DNA from 3 places in the Paenibacillus sp. FW101-FHT12H11 genome. Region 2 is predicted to be linked to each of the others. Evidence: riboswitches for the same ligand, from Rfam matches in the RefSeq annotation. Region 2 holds a riboswitch; each other region holds the start of a gene.
The links. Region 2 has a riboswitch for cyclic di-AMP ahead of AC3WTJ_RS18550 (hypothetical protein). Riboswitches for the same ligand answer to the same signal wherever they lie in the genome.
Positions count from the first base shown of each region.

Region 1: another riboswitch for cyclic di-AMP. It lies ahead of AC3WTJ_RS37505 (C40 family peptidase); the one in region 2 lies ahead of AC3WTJ_RS18550 (hypothetical protein).
Region 3: another riboswitch for cyclic di-AMP. It lies ahead of AC3WTJ_RS27750 (CAP domain-containing protein); the one in region 2 lies ahead of AC3WTJ_RS18550 (hypothetical protein).

Region 1 is NZ_JBYTCO010000023.1:12,559-15,831, reverse strand. Features, by position in the region: gene AC3WTJ_RS37515 (M1 family metallopeptidase) at 1-109, shown strand, start outside; gene AC3WTJ_RS37510 (hypothetical protein) at 167-985, shown strand; cyclic di-AMP (ydaO/yuaA leader) riboswitch at 1,154-1,292, shown strand; gene AC3WTJ_RS37505 (C40 family peptidase) at 1,296-1,769, shown strand; guanidine-I (ykkC/yxkD leader) riboswitch at 1,901-2,003, shown strand; gene sugE (quaternary ammonium compound efflux SMR transporter SugE) at 2,095-2,415, shown strand; gene AC3WTJ_RS37495 (methyltransferase domain-containing protein) at 2,453-3,273, opposite strand, start outside.
Region 2 is NZ_JBYTCO010000005.1:388,756-392,028, reverse strand. Features, by position in the region: gene AC3WTJ_RS18560 (hypothetical protein) at 1-483, shown strand, start outside; gene AC3WTJ_RS18555 (Ger(x)C family spore germination protein) at 480-1,568, shown strand; gene AC3WTJ_RS18550 (hypothetical protein) at 1,596-2,006, opposite strand; cyclic di-AMP (ydaO/yuaA leader) riboswitch at 2,070-2,232, opposite strand; gene AC3WTJ_RS18545 (DUF2179 domain-containing protein) at 2,238-2,753, opposite strand; gene thpD (ectoine hydroxylase) at 2,808-3,273, opposite strand, start outside.
Region 3 is NZ_JBYTCO010000009.1:351,372-354,644, forward strand. Features, by position in the region: gene AC3WTJ_RS27740 (hypothetical protein) at 1-198, shown strand, start outside; gene AC3WTJ_RS27745 (GerAB/ArcD/ProY family transporter) at 215-1,291, shown strand; gene AC3WTJ_RS27750 (CAP domain-containing protein) at 1,355-2,059, opposite strand; cyclic di-AMP (ydaO/yuaA leader) riboswitch at 2,064-2,199, opposite strand; gene AC3WTJ_RS27755 (alpha/beta-type small acid-soluble spore protein) at 2,379-2,612, shown strand; gene AC3WTJ_RS27760 (ATP-dependent DNA ligase) at 2,666-3,273, opposite strand, start outside.

The DNA of each region.
Region 1 (3,273 bases), on a different contig from region 2:
GCATATTAATAACTTTATGCAAGCAGAAGTGGACACCAAGTGGAAACTCCGTCTGAATCTCGGCATTATTCAATTCCTGCAAGCTATTTTCGGGTGGGTAGCCTGGTAGGCGCCCACTCTACAAGGCAAGTTTGCCTTCAGAAAACAACGCTTAGGAGGGACACCGGTGACAACCTATCTCAAATCCGGCTTCAGGGCTGCGCTACGGCAACCCTTCGCTACGATTGTCTTGTTCATCTACCAAATGTGCTGGGGGATGCTTCTATATAAGCTTGTACAAGGGGTGTTAGTGCCCCTCATGCATCGGTTTCCCGGCGGCGACCAGCCGAAGCAAGCACTCCAGCTTTTTCTGGCCGAAAGTCAGTTTCAGTTATTCAAAACGGATCTTAGCCATTCTTACTTGTGGTGGCTGGCCGGCCTGCTCCTGGCGCGCATGTTCCTTACCCCGATGCTGAACGGCGGTGTCTATTATTCGCTCACCCATTCCGATCAAAATGCCGGCTATCGCTTCGTCCGCGGCATCAAGGAACTCACGCTCCCCTTCTTCGCCGTGTATTTGATTCGAATCGCTTTGTCTCTGCTGCCGCTCATCTGGGTGCTGCCCAAAGCGCAGAAGGTGTTCGCTCACAGCACATCTTATGAACAGGCCTCCCTCGACTTACTGCCATGGCTGCTGGGTATGCTGGTTTACGGCTTTCTGATGCATCTGCTCTTCATGTATGTACAGTTCGCCATTGCCGCGCGTCTCGGCATAGTATCCACCGTCCTAACGTTCATGCGGTACTCGCTTCCGATTATCGGCCTTTCTCTGATACTTCTACTGAGCTCGGGACTTTTGGCAGGGATCACGGTCACATCGACCTATATCTGGGCAGGTCTGGTAGCGCTAATCATTTATCAACTTTTCCCGCTCTTCCATATTTTCATGCAAATGTGGTCCATTACCTCGCAATTTCAGCTTCTTTCCGCCAAATTGAGCCGTTAAAAGGTAATAAATAAAACCATAATTGGTTTAGATTTGTTCAATCCCCTTGCAAAAGGGGATTTTTTTGTCTGTAAAGCGAACCTTTACACATTTTTTCAGACCCAATTGCACGAAAAAGGAGGAATTTCGATGTTTATGACGAAATTAAGAGACTAGCATTAAAAAACCAAATATTTCATGCCGAATTCCTCATTTCTTGGGGAAACGGGGGAACCATACCGGGTGAATTGATCTTGCAAGACAGGGATCATAGGGAACCTTCAACCGAACCCTCCAGCTAACCTCGTAGGCACCGGAAGGAGACAAGCAGTTGAAAAAGGTTGTTGCTCTTCTTTTTAGTCTTGTTTTGTTTTTGAGTGTAGCTTTAGGGAGTGTGTCTGCGTCAGAATCCACATTGGACTCAACGGTTGACGAATTGATGGGAGTACCGTACCGCGATGCGGGAACGACAACAAGAGGCTTTGATTGCTCTGGTTTCACCGCGTACGTATTCAACAAATTCGGCATTGACCTTCCTCATAGTTCAGCAGCTCAAAATAAAGAGGGCTACTGGATCGACAAAAGTGATCTTCGTAAAGGTGATCTTGTGTTCTTCGACACAGGGGGCAAAGGCATTTCTCACGTAGGTATCTACTTGGGTAACGGTGAATTTATTCATTCCGCATCCAATGAAGGTATCGTGAAAAACAAGCTAAGCGAATCCTATTATGCGAAAAGGTATGTATCCGCTAGACGTGTTCTATGGGATGATATCTACAATCAACTAACTGCTGAATCCAAGTAATTTTCTTGTTCATCATGAATAAAAAGCCCAGACTAGCGTTAGCTCGAATGAGCCGCTTTTCAGGGCTTTTATTCATTTCTTCTGGCTATTTTGTAACTTGACATAGCGTGTAAGCCGTCCTATAATTACGGCATCATGTTTCTAGGGTTCCGTGGCGCTGCAGCGCCAGTCTGGTCCGAGAGAAAACACACAGCGAATACGCTGTGATCACGGAGGGGAAAAAGCCCGGGAGTCTTATCGCACCAGCGATATTGCTTCCAGGCTTTTTCTTTTTGCCGCGGTCAGATGGGCATCTTCGCATACTTTCTTAAGGAGTGATTCACAGATGGCATGGCTTTACTTGGTCATTGCAGGTGTTTTTGAAGTAGTTTGGGCGATCTCATTGAAGTTCTCCAACGGTTTTACACGGCTGGTTCCATCCAGCATCACCATTGTCGGCATGATCATCAGCTTTTATTTTCTGGCGGTAGCTACAAAAACCCTTCCCATCGGCACAGCCTACGCGGCCTGGACGGGAATTGGCGCTGTAGGCGCGATCATTATCGGCACCCTATTTCTGAACGAGCCCGTAAGTTTGCTGCGTATCCTATTCATGATCCTCATTGTGGTCGGTGTTCTCGGCCTTAAATTCACATCCGGTCATTAAGACGGGCGTTTACATCTTTTTCTTGAGCCGATGATTCCTAAGCCACAATGTAGCTAACATACCAGAAGGAGCTGCCGACAAATATTCGCAGATGCTCCGACAGCGGTTTAAAGATTTCATTCAACTCTTCATACGAATAGTAGTTTTTAATAATTTCATGCTTGGAGCCATCGGCCAGCTCCCTTCTTTTGTACGTATCTTCGCTATGTTCACTCGTAATCAGCTCGCCGCCTCTTCCCGGGACATACACATTATCCGCAATGAACACGCGGGCTCCCCGACCAAGCCGCTTGTGAAATCCTTGCAGGAACGAATCCAGTCGATTTTTCGGGATATGCGAAAACCAGAAGTTGGCGAGTCCATAGTCAAAATCCCCTTGTACTTCCGAAAGCCGGTAAGCGTCTCCCTCGACGAAAGAGGTATTATGCAGCGGCCAAGATTTGGCTGCAGCAATTTGCAGCACCTCCGGTCGAACGTCCACCCCAATGATGTGCTTGGCTGTCTCCGCCATGAACTGCGTCCAATATCCGGTACCGCAAGCCACCTCCAGGACACGGCTCCCGGCGACCTGCTTCTTCACGATATCCGCCAGCATCGTAAGCTCTTGCTGATAGTCCGCATCCTCGCGGGCATAAATCCGTTCATATTCCGCTGCCCGCGCGCCGTAGTAATCCTGCATGCCTTCTTTCTCTTCAGTTAAAAGCCGCTGCCTATCCTTCACCTCGTGTACGATCCGCTGCTTAGCTGCCAATAAGTCGGCAAAAATGGCTCCGCCCTGCGAAGCATAATTCGCGAGTAGACCATGCGTCGCCATCACAATAAGCTGTGTCATCGACAAGCCCGTTTCCTCAGCCATGC
Region 2 (3,273 bases):
TTTCGAAATCGATGGGTCGTACCCTTATTCGGGTGTTTCTTCTTACTGGTTACTTTTTTTGTGCCAATCGGATTCCACGGCACAGTTGGTGTAGGCGATTACGTTTACATTTGGAGTATGACGGCAGATTCCATGATCATGGAGTATGGTTTCATTAATCGGGTTTTGTTTGTCTTTCTACTGCTCTTCACTGGATTATCGCTGCTCTTTGTCATGAACACATGGCATACAACCATCATGTTAATTAGATATGCAATTAACCGATCAGTAGCTGTAGAAGAAGAACCGGTACCGAAGATGAATATCTGGTTAGCTTTAGGTGCAGGGATCTTGTCTTTCATTTTTATGCGCTTTGTAAACGTAGAAAAAAACCAGGTTATCTCTGAGATATGGCTCATTACTCGATTTTTCACCGAAATCATATTCATTTTTATGATGCTCTATTTTGTATGGAGAAAAAAGAGGGAGAACGTTTTTACATGAGGATTCTACTATTCATCGTCTTTTTACTCTACCTTTGTTTGTCTCTTGGAGGGTGTAGCTTTAAGGACATTGATAAAAGGTTCTTCGTCGTAGCCATGGGGGTGGATTGGACTGGAAAAAAGGAAAATCCTTATTTGGTAACACTTCGTCTCGCGATACCAGCATCCAAGATTGGCGAAGGGCTAGCGGAGAGTCAGATCGAGCATTTAGAAGCCCCGAGCATAGCGGAAGCAGTTAGAAACATTAAAGCTCATGTCGATAAAGAGCTCGATTTCGGACATTGCCGGATGTTTTTATTCGGTAAGAGCTTAGTAAAAGAGTCGATGGAGGAACCGCTAAGTTGGCTAGCCAGAAGAAGAGACATTCAACTGATTTCCTATATGGCATTAGCTGAACCAAGTGCAAACAAGCTACTGAAAGCAAGTCCATCAACAGAAAGATTGGCGGGTAACTCCTTTTTCTTAACTTTTGGAAAAGAAGGGACAGTTTCGCCTTACACTGTGACCGCGTTTCTATTCGATAACTTCCGTCGATTTAAAGAAAAGGGACTCGATCCCTACCTGCCCATCGTTAGATTTGATGGGGATTCATATGTTGTCGAGAAGCTTGCATTACTTAATAAAATGAAAGAAAAACTTGTCTTAGACCCGAAAGAAACAAAACTGTATAACATGACTGCGAATGAGTTTAGCCGATCAGGTATCCCTATTGATTATGAAGGAAAACGCTTGGCCTTTTACGTTTCGCGGGTGTCGAGTCATGTTTCAATATCAAAAGATGAAATTCCAATCGTCAGTCTTAATCTCAAAATAAACGGAATGATTGAAGAAAGTCCAATTAAGGTCAAGGACGCCAATTCCCTCCAGATCCAAAAAATGTTAGAAAAAAATGTTAACAAAACTACAGAAGATTTGTTATATAAAATACGTGATGCCAATGTTGACCCCTATGGGTTCGGTCTTCATTATCTGAGCCAATATTTCGGTAAAGAGATAGACTGGGAACATTGGCAAAACGTCTACTCTCAAATCAAATTTGACGTTAAAACTCAAATTATAATTGAAAGTACCGGACTTGTCCGTTGATGAAGAGACAAAGTCCGGTGATAACCTTTATGGAAGCAGCAGGAGCGAAGCTTCTTGATTATTATTGATGTATGTAAAATGGTCAGCTCCTAGAGCTCTGTATGTAACCCTTGCATTCCCACGTTTTGTTATCACATGTATAGACTTTGGATTCCAATCTTTACAAATTTGAATATATCGACAGCATAGATTAAAACTCACTTCAAACAAATATACTTTGCTAATTCGTATCTCAGGCGGAGTCCAACTTGTTGCATCCTCGGTATTCACCATAATAATACGATCAACACCCATCGCTTCCAAGCGTTTTTTTCCGTAGTTGTTATTCGTAATCGCGTAATATTGAATTCCCTTCGTTCTTAATAAGTTAATAAATTCCTTTCCCGCTCGGTTCGGTGCGGAAACCAAAACATATTCAGTGCAGGTTTCTTCAGACATATTCAATTTTTCTCCTCCTTATGGAAGGCAACGAAAGCAACTGCCTTAGGCCGTTATTTTCGTAACCACACCAATAATACGCTTACGAAGTTAGCTGTCGGATTTGGACGTGAGAATCGCCCTACACGGTAGATTCCGTGATTCACCCCTCTGTGCATGAAATAACATGCAGCAGTTTACTATGGTTCCCCCGCTCCTGAATGTCAGGATTCAGCGTTATCAAGATGACGTTTATTTACGTGTAGCATTTAACCAGAAACCGCCATGCAGTTTTCTGGGCTCCACAGTGACAATGAATGCTTTATGATCAATAGCCAGGATGCAGTCATACAAAAACTTCTCATTTTTGCGCCGTGCGAGAACTTCCAAAACCATTCTCTCACCATCTCTTCCCCAACCAACCCAAGAGGTAACACCAAATCCTTCTTTGCGAAGATAAGCCGCCATATAACGATGCAGCTCATCTGTAATAACTTTAACCGTAACGTATCCTAGAGCCAGTTTTTCTTCGATCCATGATCCAGCAAGCACACCTAATCCATATCCGATTGCATAAACGATTAAACATGCAGGTTGGTTTACATATTTCAGAACGATGTTAAGACCTATCACATAGATAAGAATTTCTAGCATACTGATTGCAGCAGCCGTGTATTTTTCACCTTTGAGGGTCAAGATCATGCGAAGTGTAAAACAAGACACATAGACGATCTGAATCACAAGAATGCTGCATATGATCGTGAACACAACATCATCCTTTCGATAATAGGACCCGCCGAAAGGCGGGCCCCAACCTGATAATTACCGACTAGCGATGAAGTTTGGTCTAGGTTGTTTGCCGGAATAAGGCGCATTCAGCTTATTTAGTACACTATTGTAAACAATAAAAACATTGCTTCGCGGATCTGGGGTAATGTTGCTATTGGAGCCATGCATCAAATTACAATCGAACAATAGGATGGATCCAGCTTTTCCAGTTGGAGCAATGATCCCCCCTTGCCCCGCCAGGTATCTCAAACTATTCTCGTCAGGTACACCATATTCCTGACGGCGAAGCGATGTCTTGTAATTGTCATTAGGCGTTTCTCCTACACAGGAAACAAATGTACGATGCGAACCTGGTATTACCATAAGAGGACCATTATTTGGTGTGTTATCTTCTAGAGCAATAGAACAACTGAGCGCTCTCATCCGCGGCATCCCATCTTCCACATGCCAGGTTTCAAAATCCGAGTGCCAATAAAATTCTTTACCTGTAAAGCCTTGT
Region 3 (3,273 bases), on a different contig from region 2:
GCCGCGTGCTTGATCATCACAGTCTTTCAGTGGTTTCGCTTGAAAAACAGACCGGCCAAAGAGAAAGCGGCTTATCTCTCTATTATAGCCTTATGCTGGATGCTAGCGATCGCTTTAGTCATGAATCCGAGTATGCCGGGTCCGACGCAGCTGGTAAATTACATTTTCTACCCTCTCGGTAAACTCTTAGATCATTAAAGGAGCAATTACGGACATGCAGATTGGCGGGAAACAATTATTCTGGATGATCTTGACCATGCAGCTGGGGATGACCATTTTACTGACCATAAATCCATCTATCCAAACTGCAAAGCAAGACGCTTGGCTTTCAACCGTTTGCGCAACCGGAATAGGTGCAGGGGTCGCTTATGTTTGCTCACGGCTCAGTGTATATCATCCAGGGCAAACCATCGTAGAATTCTCCAAGAAATTATTTGGTCGATACATTGGCTATATGGTTATGGTGGTGTATTTCATCTACTGGTATAGCGTGCTTGCGATCATCATAAGGCAATACGCAGAGTTCATTGTTGCGACTATTCTTCCCAAAACTCCGATCCTTGTTCCGATGTTAGCCATGCTCCTCGTAGCGATCTATGTAACCTTCTCGGGCTTAGAGGTTATCGCGAGATGCTGCGAAATTTTAGGGCCCTTAACTTTACTTGGGATTGCTATTCCTCTCTTGCTGAGCCTAAAAAATATCCATATTAACAATATCCTTCCCTTCTATGTGGATACCGGTGCGATGACAATCCTAAAAGGAGCGCTGCCCACTTCAACATTTCTTGGGGATTGCATCCTTCTGCTCGTCATCATGGGCTTTCTTTCAAAGCCTCAAGCTGGGGTGAAACCAGCCATACTCGGAGTGGCTGCGGCTGGTCTGTTAACAAGCATTTCGACTTTCTTAATCCTTTCGGTATTCGGACACATCGCCGCGTCGGGCCAAACGTATCCTTACTTTAATCTGATCCGTTATATCTCCTATTTCGACTTTTTTCAAAACCTCGATTCCTTTGTTATCGCCATCTGGATCATTAGTGTGTTCACCAAAGTGTCTCTCTACTTATTCGTTTGCACTTATGGAACAGCTCAAAGCTTCGGTTTTAAAAAATGGCGACGTATGATTTGGTTCGTAGCACCGGTTATCGCGCTGATTACCTTGATTCCTCGGGACTTTATCGATAGTTCCGTGGTATTTCCACAAAAAATCGCGATCCCTTATTTATTACCCATCCATGGGATCATACTGCCACTCTTGATGTGGGGGGTAGCCAAGTTGAAATATAAATAAAGCCCTTGCGAAATCCCACCTGGGAAATCACAAGGGCTGTTTTTTAAAACTCGCTATAGAGCCTTAGTTGCTGATGAATTCCTGCACCCATTCTCCGTTATAATAGGCAACGCCGATTTTCGTGTAATTAGGGTTCAAAATATTTTCACGGTGGCCCGTGCTGTTCATCCAGGCTTCCATGACCGCCTCTGGTGTAGGTTGTCCTTTGGCAATGTTCTCACCTGCATAGGAATAAGGAATGCCATAAGTGCTCATCATATCAAAAGGTGACCCATAAGTCGGCGATGTATGATCAAAATAGTCGTTGTTGTACATATCTTTGGCTTTATCCAGCGCCATAGCTGTAAGTGCACTGTCACTGGTTAGCGCTTGTAGTCCAGCATTTGCTCGCTCCTGGTTAACTAATGTAACAACTTGGCTGGCAAAAGCGGATTGCGCAGATGTAGCTGGCGTTGATGGTGTTTCTGGAGCAGCTGGTGAAGATGGAGCAGGCGCTGACGGGGCTGGTGTTTGAGAGCCTCCGCTTGTCCCTGTGCTGCCAGGAAGGTTCAACGTCATCCCAGGCCAGATCACGTCCGGGTTGGCAACCTGAGGGTTCGCCTGAATCAGTGAAGTGAGGCTCACGCCATACTTCTGGGAGATCAACCACATGGTATCGTTGCCTGACACCGTGTACGTGGCGGATGCCGCCATGGCTCCACTGGAACTCATAAGGACGCTCAGTCCGATAGCACCGGTTACGACTAGCTGTTTATAACGTTTCAACATAAAAATCTCTCCTTTTTGCGGCCTGCGAGGTTAGCTGTCGGATTCGGGTCAAAGAGTAATCACCCGGTCGCTTTCATTGCGACTTCACCCCAAAGAATGGGTCCCCCGTGCTTTCTAAGAAGCTTCGGCCTTCTAAGTTTTTTGACCATAATCGATCTTTCCGATTGTAACACGGGGTTTTTCCGAAAACATGCCGCAAAATTTTCCAACGCTTTGTGAAAGCGCAATCATCGTGCTGTAAAAAAAATTTCCAACACCATGAATAAAAAACCATAACTTCCACAAAATACTCATACACCAAATAAAGGAGCGAATCCAAATGGCTAGCAGTAGAAGCAATACATTACTTGTGCAACAAGCAAAATCAGCTCTTGAGCAAATGAAATACGAGGTCGCTCAGGAACTAGGTATTCAGATTCCTCAGGACGGGTATTATGGCTACATGGCTACTCGTGATACCGGCGCAATCGGCGGACACATTACGAGAAGATTGATTCAAATCGCCGAGCAACAGCTAAGCGGCAGCAGCACAGGTAATTTTAGACGCATGTAATGTACAAAAAAAAGACTGCACCACCACTTCCTCCTTGGTGATCCAGTCTTTTTTTACATCACAAATTCCATGAAAACCGGCGAACGAAGCCTTCCGTTTCTCGTCCAGTTTTTCGTCTTGATTTTGGCCATTAGCCGCGGTTCCATATAAGCAAAATGATTGTCCTCTTTGTAGACTAAGCGGTGCTTCACGCCATCAAGCGCCTTCTGATGCAGAGGCGTTACCCCGGTCTCAATCACCCCAACCGGAATTTTCAAACCATTCGCTGAATCAATGGACGCCAGCAAAGCAAAATTATTTTTCCTGTAACCAGAAATATAAACATCTGCATAAGTCCAGTTAATCACTTTTTGCCATTGCCTGGAGCGTTTGTTGCTCTCGTACTTGAAATTTTCTTTTTTCGACTTCAAAATGATGCCTTCAAGCCCATCCTGCCGGATTTTCTCAAAATAATCCACCGCTTTACCCTCATAAACCTTCACCCTTTTGTACCTGTCAGTCTCGATGAAAGCTTGCTCCAACAGCTCCTTGCGTTTAAGCAAGGGTAATTCAGTGACATCAATTCCCTTGTATTTTAAAATATCAAATGCAAAAAATACAACAGGCGATAAGTCTGTCGGGTTTAAAAATCTGGCTGACATCGCTTCAAAGTCCGGTTTAC